Regions from separate parts of the Rhizobium sp. 10N414 genome, predicted to be linked through region 1. Evidence: riboswitches for the same ligand, from Rfam matches in the RefSeq annotation. Region 1 holds a riboswitch; the other holds the start of a gene.

Region 1 (4,185 bases):
CGATCCAGGCAACGCCCTGCATGATCATGATACCGACACCCGCACAGAATGCGCCGAGCAGGAGAGCCGGGACGTAATCAGCCGGCATGACCGTACCGAATTCGCCAACGTCGATCAGGAAATCGCTGCCACCGAGCAGCCGAGCCACCAGCGTCGAAACCAGCGCAGAAACCACAACCGGCGTTAGCGAGACGATGGTGTACGAGCCGATGATGAGCTCGAAGGCGTAGAATGCGCCGGTCAGCGGGGCATTGAAGGCAGCGGCAATCGCACCCGCTGCGCCGCACCCAACGAGAACGCGCAGGTCCGAGCGGCGAAGCTGCAGCTTCAGCCCGAGCTTCGAGGCCAGTCCGGCCGCCAGCTGCGTGTAACCGGCTTCCAGGCCGACGGAGGCCCCGAAACCATTAGAAATAAGATTTTGGACTGCGACCAGAATGCTATCGGTGAGAGATAGCCGACCGCCATGCAGTGCGTTCGCCTCGATCGGATCCACCATCGGCTTCTTGCGGGTCTTGGCAAGCACGAACAGCAACAGACCCAGGAGAATGCCGCCGCAGACCGGCGCCGTCAGCAACAGCAGCTTGTTGTCGATCTGCGACGAACTCAGTCTCTCGACGTCGCTGATTCCGAAGATCAGGCTGTGCATTTCGCGGGAAATGAGACCCATACCGGTCACCGCCAAACCCGATATGACACCGACGATCGCGCCGGCGATGACCATCCCCATCTCGCTGCGGCGCAGCAGGGCGCGCATCCGCCCGATATCGAGAAGGGTATGAAACGGACCGAAGCGGCGAATATCGATTTTGAGGAGCATGGCAGGAAAACTAGGCGGGCGCAGGCGCGTTCAAGTGCGAGGAAGGGAGGGGCAAATCAGTGGCGCGACCCGCTTGCGATGCAATTGCGGCAAAAGACCGGCGCGGACAATAATTATTTATGACGTAAGCCACTGATAAAAGACGATAAATCTTGTAGAGTAGGTCGACTTGACAGCGTTTCGCGGCGATGACGGCAATCTTAGGAGCGACGGCTTTTGATTGACTTCAGGAGTGGCCTTGCCTAACGATGACGCCATAACGGATGGTTCCGGACCGGTTGAATCGGTGCGGATGAAAAGGGAATGTGAAGCGGTGGACCCAATTCGGGCACCGTCATCAGAGCCGACCCCGCGACTGTAGAGCGGTCAGGGTTTTCCGTCCGGCGTTGGTTTCGCGTGGCTGACAGCCTGCAAGGGTGCAGGCGGGCTGTGCGAAAGTGGCGACGGAAAAGTCACTGGCAGTGCATCATGATCAACCGGGGCAGGACGCCTCTTACGTCTACGAATCGTCCGCCTTTTCATGAAATGCAGCCGGGAAGGCGAGGAAGATCCGCTGGCACGATCTGGGGCGACCGGTTTCCGGTTTGCCCCGATCGCGGCCAAGACCCGCGAGCCAGGAGACCTGCCAACTGTGCCGGGCGAAAAGCCCATTCCTGGGTGATGCCCGCTGCCAGCACGGAGGTTGTCATGGCTGAAAGACAGATTTGCCGGCTGCGCTCCGCAGTCGTTCCGGTCTCTCGCGGAAGGCTTCCGAAGATCGGTCAGCGTTTTCCATGAGCCCGATATCATCAGGCGCGACTTTCATCCTGGGCGGCGCGCGCTCGGGCAAATCGCGTTTTGCCGAGCAACTGGTCGTCTCGAGCGGCCTGGAGCACCATTACGTGGCGACCGGTCGGGCTTGGGACAACGAGATGCGCGCCCGGATCGACAAGCACAAAGCCGATCGCGGCGATCTCTGGCATACCCATGAAGAGCCGCTGGATCTTGTCGGCTGCCTGCGGGCGATCGATGGCGAGAAGCGGGCAGTTTTGGTGGATTGCCTGACGCTTTGGATCACCAATCTGATGATGGAAGACCGCGACATAGGGGCGGAATTTGCCTCGCTTGTGGCGTATCTGCCGACGGCACGAGCCCGTCTCGTCATCGTTTCCAATGAGGTCGGTCTCGGTATCGTGCCGGAAAACCGCATGGCGCGGGAGTTTCGGGACCATGCCGGCCGTCTGCATCAAATGATCGCGGCCGAGGCCGTGGATGTGTATTTTATCGCGGCTGGACTGCCGTTGAAGATGAAGGGTTGAATTTCATGAACCAGCAGAAAATTCCGGCGACCGTGATCACGGGTTTCCTCGGCGCCGGCAAGACGACGATGATCCGCAATCTGCTCTCCAATGCCAACGGTAAGAAGATCGCGCTTATCATCAACGAATTCGGCGATCTCGGCGTCGACGGCGACGTGCTCAAGGGCTGCGGCGCGGAGAACTGCACCGAGGATGACATCATCGAGCTCACTAATGGCTGCATCTGCTGCACGGTTGCCGACGACTTCATTCCGACGATGACCAAGCTTCTGGAGCGCGAACAGCGCCCCGACCATATCGTTATTGAAACATCCGGTCTCGCGCTGCCGCAGCCGCTCGTTGCGGCGTTCAACTGGCCTGATATCCGCACGCAGGTCACCGTCGATGGCGTCGTTACCGTTGTCGACAGCGCCGCCGTTGCCGCGGGCCGCTTCGCGGACGATCACGATGCCGTCGAGGCTCGTCGGGTCGAAGACGAGTCGCTCGACCATGAGAGCCCGATCGAGGAGCTTTTCGAGGACCAGCTGACCTGCGCCGATCTGATCGTACTCAACAAGACCGACCTTCTCGACACCGCCGGCCTTGGTCGCGTGCGCGATGAGGTTGCTTCCCGTATCGCTCGCAAGCCTGTCATGATCGAGGCGCGCAATGGCGAGGTTCCGGCAAGCGTGCTGCTCGGGCTCGGCGTCGGTACGGAAGACGATGTGGTCAATCGCAAGTCCCACCATGAACTCGAACACGAGGACGGCGTGCCGCACGATCATGACGAGTTCGACAGCTTCGTGGTCGAGCTTGGTCCTGTTGCCGATCCGGCAGCCTTCGTGGATGCGCTGAGGGGCATCATCGGGGAACATGACGTGCTGCGGCTCAAGGGCTTCATCGATGTTCCCGGCAAGCCGATGCGCCTGCAGTTGCAGGCGGTCGGCAGCCGGATCGACCACTATTTCGATCGCGCCTGGTCGCCGGGCGAAGCACGCGGCACCCGTCTTGTCGTCATCGGCTTGCACGAGATGGACGAAGCGGCGGTGCGCAAGGCGATCGAAGCGCTGGCATAAGGCAAGACCGATGCATCTGCTTCTGGCACAGCAGGGAACAATCAGTGACGCCGAGGAGGCGATCGATCTCGGTCAATCGCCCGGCGATGTCCTGTTCCTGTCGGCTGCCGATACCGAGCTTGCCGCGATAGCCGCCGCTTATGACGAACCGTCGGCCGGCTTCTCGCTGCGGCTGGCAAGCCTGATGAGCCTGAAGCATCCAATGTCGGTCAATGCCTATATCGAGCGGACGGCCCGCCACTCCAAGCTAATCGTCGTGAGGGCGCTGGGTGGCGCCAGCTACTTCCACTATGCGCTGGAGGCGCTCCATACGGCGGCAGCTCGATCTGGCGCGTTCATCGCCGTGCTGCCCGGAGATTCGAAGTCCGATGCGGGGTTGACACCATTTTCGAATGTACCGCTTGAAGACCTGAACGCCCTTTGGGCCTATCTCATCGAAGGCGGCGATGCCAATTCGCGGGCGTTTCTGGACTATGCCGGTGCGATGCTCTCGGGAACTGAAAAGCCGGAAGCGGCATCGCCGCTGATGAAGGCTGGGATCTGGTGGCCGGGCAAGGGCGTCGTCGGCGTCGACGAGTGGAGGTCGGCGTGCGACGAACGGGTGCGCTTCGTACAGGGAGTGTCACAAACGCCTGTGGTCGCGGTCAGCTTCTATCGCGCGCTCGTGCAAAGCGGAGAGACCAAGCCTGTCGAAGCCTTGATCGATACGCTGCTGGCTGAAGGCATCCGGCCGCTGCCGGTGTTTGCTTACAGCCTCAAGGATCCTGTCTCGAAGGGCATTCTCGAAAGTGTTTTTAACGCCATCAAGCCCGAGGTGGTGATCAATACGACAGGCTTTGCCGTGTCTGCGCCTGGTGCGGATCGCGAGCAGACCGTGCTCGAGGCGAACGACGCGGTGGTGCTTCAGGCGATCTTTTCGGCGTCGTCGCGCCAAGCGTGGGCCGCTTCCTCGCAGGGGCTCTCCGCACGCGACCTTGGAATGAATGTTGCGCTGCCGGAGGTTGACGGACGGGTG
Region 2 (4,185 bases), on a different contig from region 1:
TCGGCACTCAGCCTGCTGATCTCGCAGCGCGGAGCCACGTTCTTCACGGACACCTACGTCACCTTCAATCCGACTGCGGAAGAAATCGCCGAGTCCGCGGTTCTCGCCGCCGAGGAAATCAAGCGCTTCGGCATTACGCCGCGCGTGGCCCTCGTTTCCCACTCGAATTTCGGCTCGCGTGAATCCGAGAGCGCGACGAAGATGCGTGCTGCTCTCAAGCTCGTTCGCGAAGCAGCCCCGGAGCTTGAAGTCGACGGCGAGATGCATGGCGAGAGCGCGATCTCCGACGCCCTGCGCAAGCGCGTCATGCCCGACACGACCCTGCATGACGAAGCGAACCTGCTGGTCTTCCCGAACCTGGATTCGGCGAATATCACCCTCGGCGTCGTGAAATCGATGATCGACGGCTTGCATGTAGGGCCGATCCTGCTGGGCGCTGCGCTGCCGGCGCACATCCTGGCGCCCTCGGTGACCTCCCGCGGTGTCGTCAACATGGCTGCCCTCGCCGTCGTCGAGGCTTCACAGCCGGCGTGATTTGCGGCCGATCGAGAAAATGCGCTAAGATTCCGACTGCAGCCTGTTAAGACAAACGGGCTAGCAATGGAGGCGCGGCGGGACGCCGCGCCTTACGACCTGCTCACCGATGGGACGATGCCTTGAACCGCTGGATTCTGTCATTCGCAGCCGCACTTGTGTTGATCGGCCCGGCCCATGCCCAGGTGCCGGCGATCTGCGGAGACCTGCGTGCCCGCCTTGCGGATCTGCCGCAAATCATCGGCAGCACACCCGAGGTGCGCAAATTCGCCAGCGCCATCGCCGAACAGAACCTTGAGCTTCGCAAAGTCCGTAGCGATCTCCGTCAGAACGGCTGCACAAGCGGCAGCATGGTCGTGATCGGCGACGATGACGGCTATTGCGGGGAGCTTGAGCGCGCGGAGAGCAAAATGGTCGACAACATCCGTTATCTGCAGCAGCGGCGCGACGAGCTGCGTGGCCAAAGCGAGGATGTCCGCACGCGAAACGAGCTTCTTGCGGCGCTCGATGACAATGGCTGCAACGAGGAACAGTGGCCCGCCGACAGCGGCGATGGATATGCACCGCCTCCAAGCATTGAAGATCAGGCGCTGCGAAACGACACCTTCGTACCGCCGGGTGGCGATCCCGGCCAGCGCCGATACGGTCTCCCCGGCATGTCGACGCCCTCTCATCTCAATACCGTCTGTGTGCGCACCTGCGACGGTGGCTTTTTTCCGTTAAGCTCGAATGCAACCTCGCAGGACTTCGCCCGCGATGCCGACACCTGCTCGAAGATGTGTCCCGGCATCGACACCGAGCTCTTTTATCATGACGTCTCCAGCACTGAGACTTCACAGATGATATCGGCGGCGACGGGCGCTCCTTACAGCGCAATGCCGAACGCTTTCGCCTACAAGAACCGCAAACCCGGCGAAAAATCATCCTGCAGCTGCGACCTCAACGCCTACTATGAGCGGATGCGAAAAAGCCAATCGATCAGCGAACCGCCGCAACAAGGATCGATCACCACGATCGAAACCAAGAAGCCCGAGCCAGCGAGCAAGGTCGCCGCCCCGGCTGCACCGCAGCCTCAGGTGCCGGACAGGCCATATGATCCGGCGACCAACAAGGTGCGCCAGATCGGTCCGCAGTTCTTGGCCGGCGACCAAGGCACAATCGACCTCAAGCATCCGGCAAAGCCGGGCCCTCAGCCGCAGCAGCAATAGCCGCCCTCAGTCCGCTGGATTGTCCCAGCGATCCGTAAACACCAGTTCATCCAGCAGCAATCGCTGGCGCCATCCTTTGACGGCGAGTTCCGGCTGGTCATAGAGCCGGTCGACATAGCCGACGCAGAGCCAGGCAACGATCTCGACCCGATCAGGAACACCGAGGATGTCCTTGATATCGGACTCGTGAAAGATACTCACCCAGCCGACCCCCACGCCTTCGGCGCGGGCGGCGAGCCACAGATTCTGCACGGCGCAGACCGTGGAGTAGGAATCCATCCGCCGATTGTGCGTCCTGCCAAGAACGACATCGCCGCAGCGGTCCGGATCGCAGGTCACGCAGATGCTGAGCGGTGCGGTTCGGATGCCCTCAAGCTTCAGCGAGCGATAGAGCTGTTGCCGCCCGCCTTCAAACATCTCGCCGGCCTCGCGGTTGGCGCGATTGAAGGCCTGCCACGCGGCCTCCTTCACCTTGTCATCGCGCACCAGGATAAAATTCCAGGGCTGCATGAACCCAACGGACGGCGCGTGATGCGCGGCCGTCAGAAGCCTTTTGACGACGTCGTCCGGAATGGCATCCGGGAGAAACTCGGAACGCACGTCGCGTCGCGTCGAAATCGCCCTGTAGACGGCGTCGCGTTCCTCGGTCGAAAAGGCTGCGGCTCCCGACAGGGAGCCTGAATGGTCTGGTCGCATCGTCAATCCCCAACAACACAACCGCCCGCCGTCCACGCGGGTCAGTCTATGGTGTCGGGCCGGTCTTCTGACTTGGCGTCATCCGACTGCCGCGCCTTCCCGGTACTGGACCAGTGGCTCTTTGCGGCAGCCGTCAGCCTTACAGCGTTGGGCACGTTTCGGTCTTTCACCGAATTCCCGATTCTCCCGCCCGCGGCGGGCACCCGACGGACGCGTCTATGCCCATAAACCCTGGCCGACGCAATCCCTTAATCCGAGACGGGAAAGTAGCGCACATAGGCGAACTCATCACCTGACGGCGACCAGTTGGGCACGTTGATCGTTCCCTGCCCGCCGAAGAGATCGAAGAGCATCGTCAGGTTTCCGCCGTCCATGTCCATCAGCCGCAGGCGAACATCGAGATCGCGTGGATGGTCGAACACATCAGGATCGTAAGAAAGGATCAGAACCTTGTCGTTGTTGGGCGACGGATGGGCAAACCAGTTCCCATAGTTGTCACTGGTGACCTGCTCGAGACCGGTCCCATCGGGATGGATTCGCCAGATTTGCATGAGGCCGGTGCGGCTAGAATTGAAGTAGATCCATTGACCGTCGGCGGAATAGTCCGGCCCGTCATTGCGTCCCTCGCCGTGGGTCAGCCGCTTTTCTTCGCCGCCGTCAACGGAGATCGTGTAGATATCGAACAAATCGTTGCGGATGCCACAATAGGCGAGTTGCTTCCCGTCGGGCGACCAGCCGTGCCAATAGGATGGCCGATTTTGCGTCACCAGCCGCGGCGTACCACCTTCGGCCGGCAGCACATAAATCGTCGACTTCCCGAACTCGGTTTTGTCGGAGATGACGATCTGGCGGCCATCGGGCGAAATGCCGTGGTCGTTGTTGCAGGTCGTCGCAAAGCCGGTATCGACCTTGCCGACCTTGCTCGAACCATCAAGTGCGAGACGGTAGAGGAGTCCGTCGCCGTTCAACAGCAGATAGGTCCCATCCGGCGAAAAGTTCGGCGCCTCAACGAGTTGCGTGGTTTGCCAGACGACGCGCGCCTCGCCTGTCCTGATGCTGTAGATCTCAACGGAACTGCGCAATCTGAATCCTCCTAAGCATCGAATCCGCCAGACCTACGACGGCTCGCCACTCAGCACAAGCAAATGCGCCTGACCGAGAATCTGCTCTGGAGGTAGTTCCTGCGTGATGGGCGTTTATCCACCGATCACAAATGCAGGAAACCTAACGGTTCATCTAGCATTCATGACAAAGATGTGACAGTTCGACGAAGCTTTTATGACGTCGGAGTTTTCCAGTTGATCGCGTTGGTAATGAGGTCTGCAGCGGCAGCGCGTTTTGCGTCGCTTTCCACCGATTTCGGGGGAAGCGCTCGGTCGCCCGCCCTACGCACCGCACTCAGCGTTGCTTTTTGTGCCCTGCTTGCGCTCCTTGCCACCGCCACTGTCGAGATCATTGCCCGCGATGGGTTGGCCGACGTCCGCGAATTCCTGACATCGCCTGTGCGTCCGGGGATGACGACGGTTGTGATGTTGACTGTCCTGATGCTGTCGCTCGATGCAGTCCTGGGCCGGCGGTTCATTTCGGCGCTGATCGTTCTTCCGCTTGTGATCGTCCCCGCCATCGTATCCAACCAGAAGCAGCACTACCTTTCGGACCCGCTTTATCCATCGGACGTCCTTTTCGGGCGGCAGATCATGGAACTGCTCCCTGTGATGGTGCGCGACCGCCCCTGGACGGCCGTTGC

What was found. A riboswitch is a leader RNA that binds a small molecule or an ion and turns the genes downstream of it on or off. The one in region 1 is predicted to bind cobalamin.
Region 2: linked by a shared signal. The riboswitch ahead of bluB (5,6-dimethylbenzimidazole synthase) and the one ahead of cobU (bifunctional adenosylcobinamide kinase/adenosylcobinamide-phosphate guanylyltransferase) in region 1 are both predicted to bind cobalamin.

Annotation. Positions count from the first base shown of each region.
Region 1 covers NZ_JBFTIN010000032.1:49,899-54,083, forward strand. Annotated here, with positions in the region: gene AC1DE4_RS23780 (chloride channel protein) at 1-817, opposite strand, end outside; cobalamin riboswitch at 1,065-1,461, shown strand; gene cobU (bifunctional adenosylcobinamide kinase/adenosylcobinamide-phosphate guanylyltransferase) at 1,591-2,115, shown strand; gene cobW (cobalamin biosynthesis protein CobW) at 2,121-3,170, shown strand; gene cobN (cobaltochelatase subunit CobN) at 3,181-4,185, shown strand, end outside.
Region 2 covers NZ_JBFTIN010000003.1:3,241-7,425, reverse strand. Annotated here, with positions in the region: gene AC1DE4_RS05050 (NADP-dependent malic enzyme) at 1-534, shown strand, start outside; gene AC1DE4_RS05045 (DUF2865 domain-containing protein) at 657-1,742, shown strand; gene bluB (5,6-dimethylbenzimidazole synthase) at 1,749-2,438, opposite strand; cobalamin riboswitch at 2,479-2,660, opposite strand; gene AC1DE4_RS05035 (TolB family protein) at 2,687-3,520, opposite strand; gene AC1DE4_RS05030 (LTA synthase family protein) at 3,737-4,185, shown strand, end outside.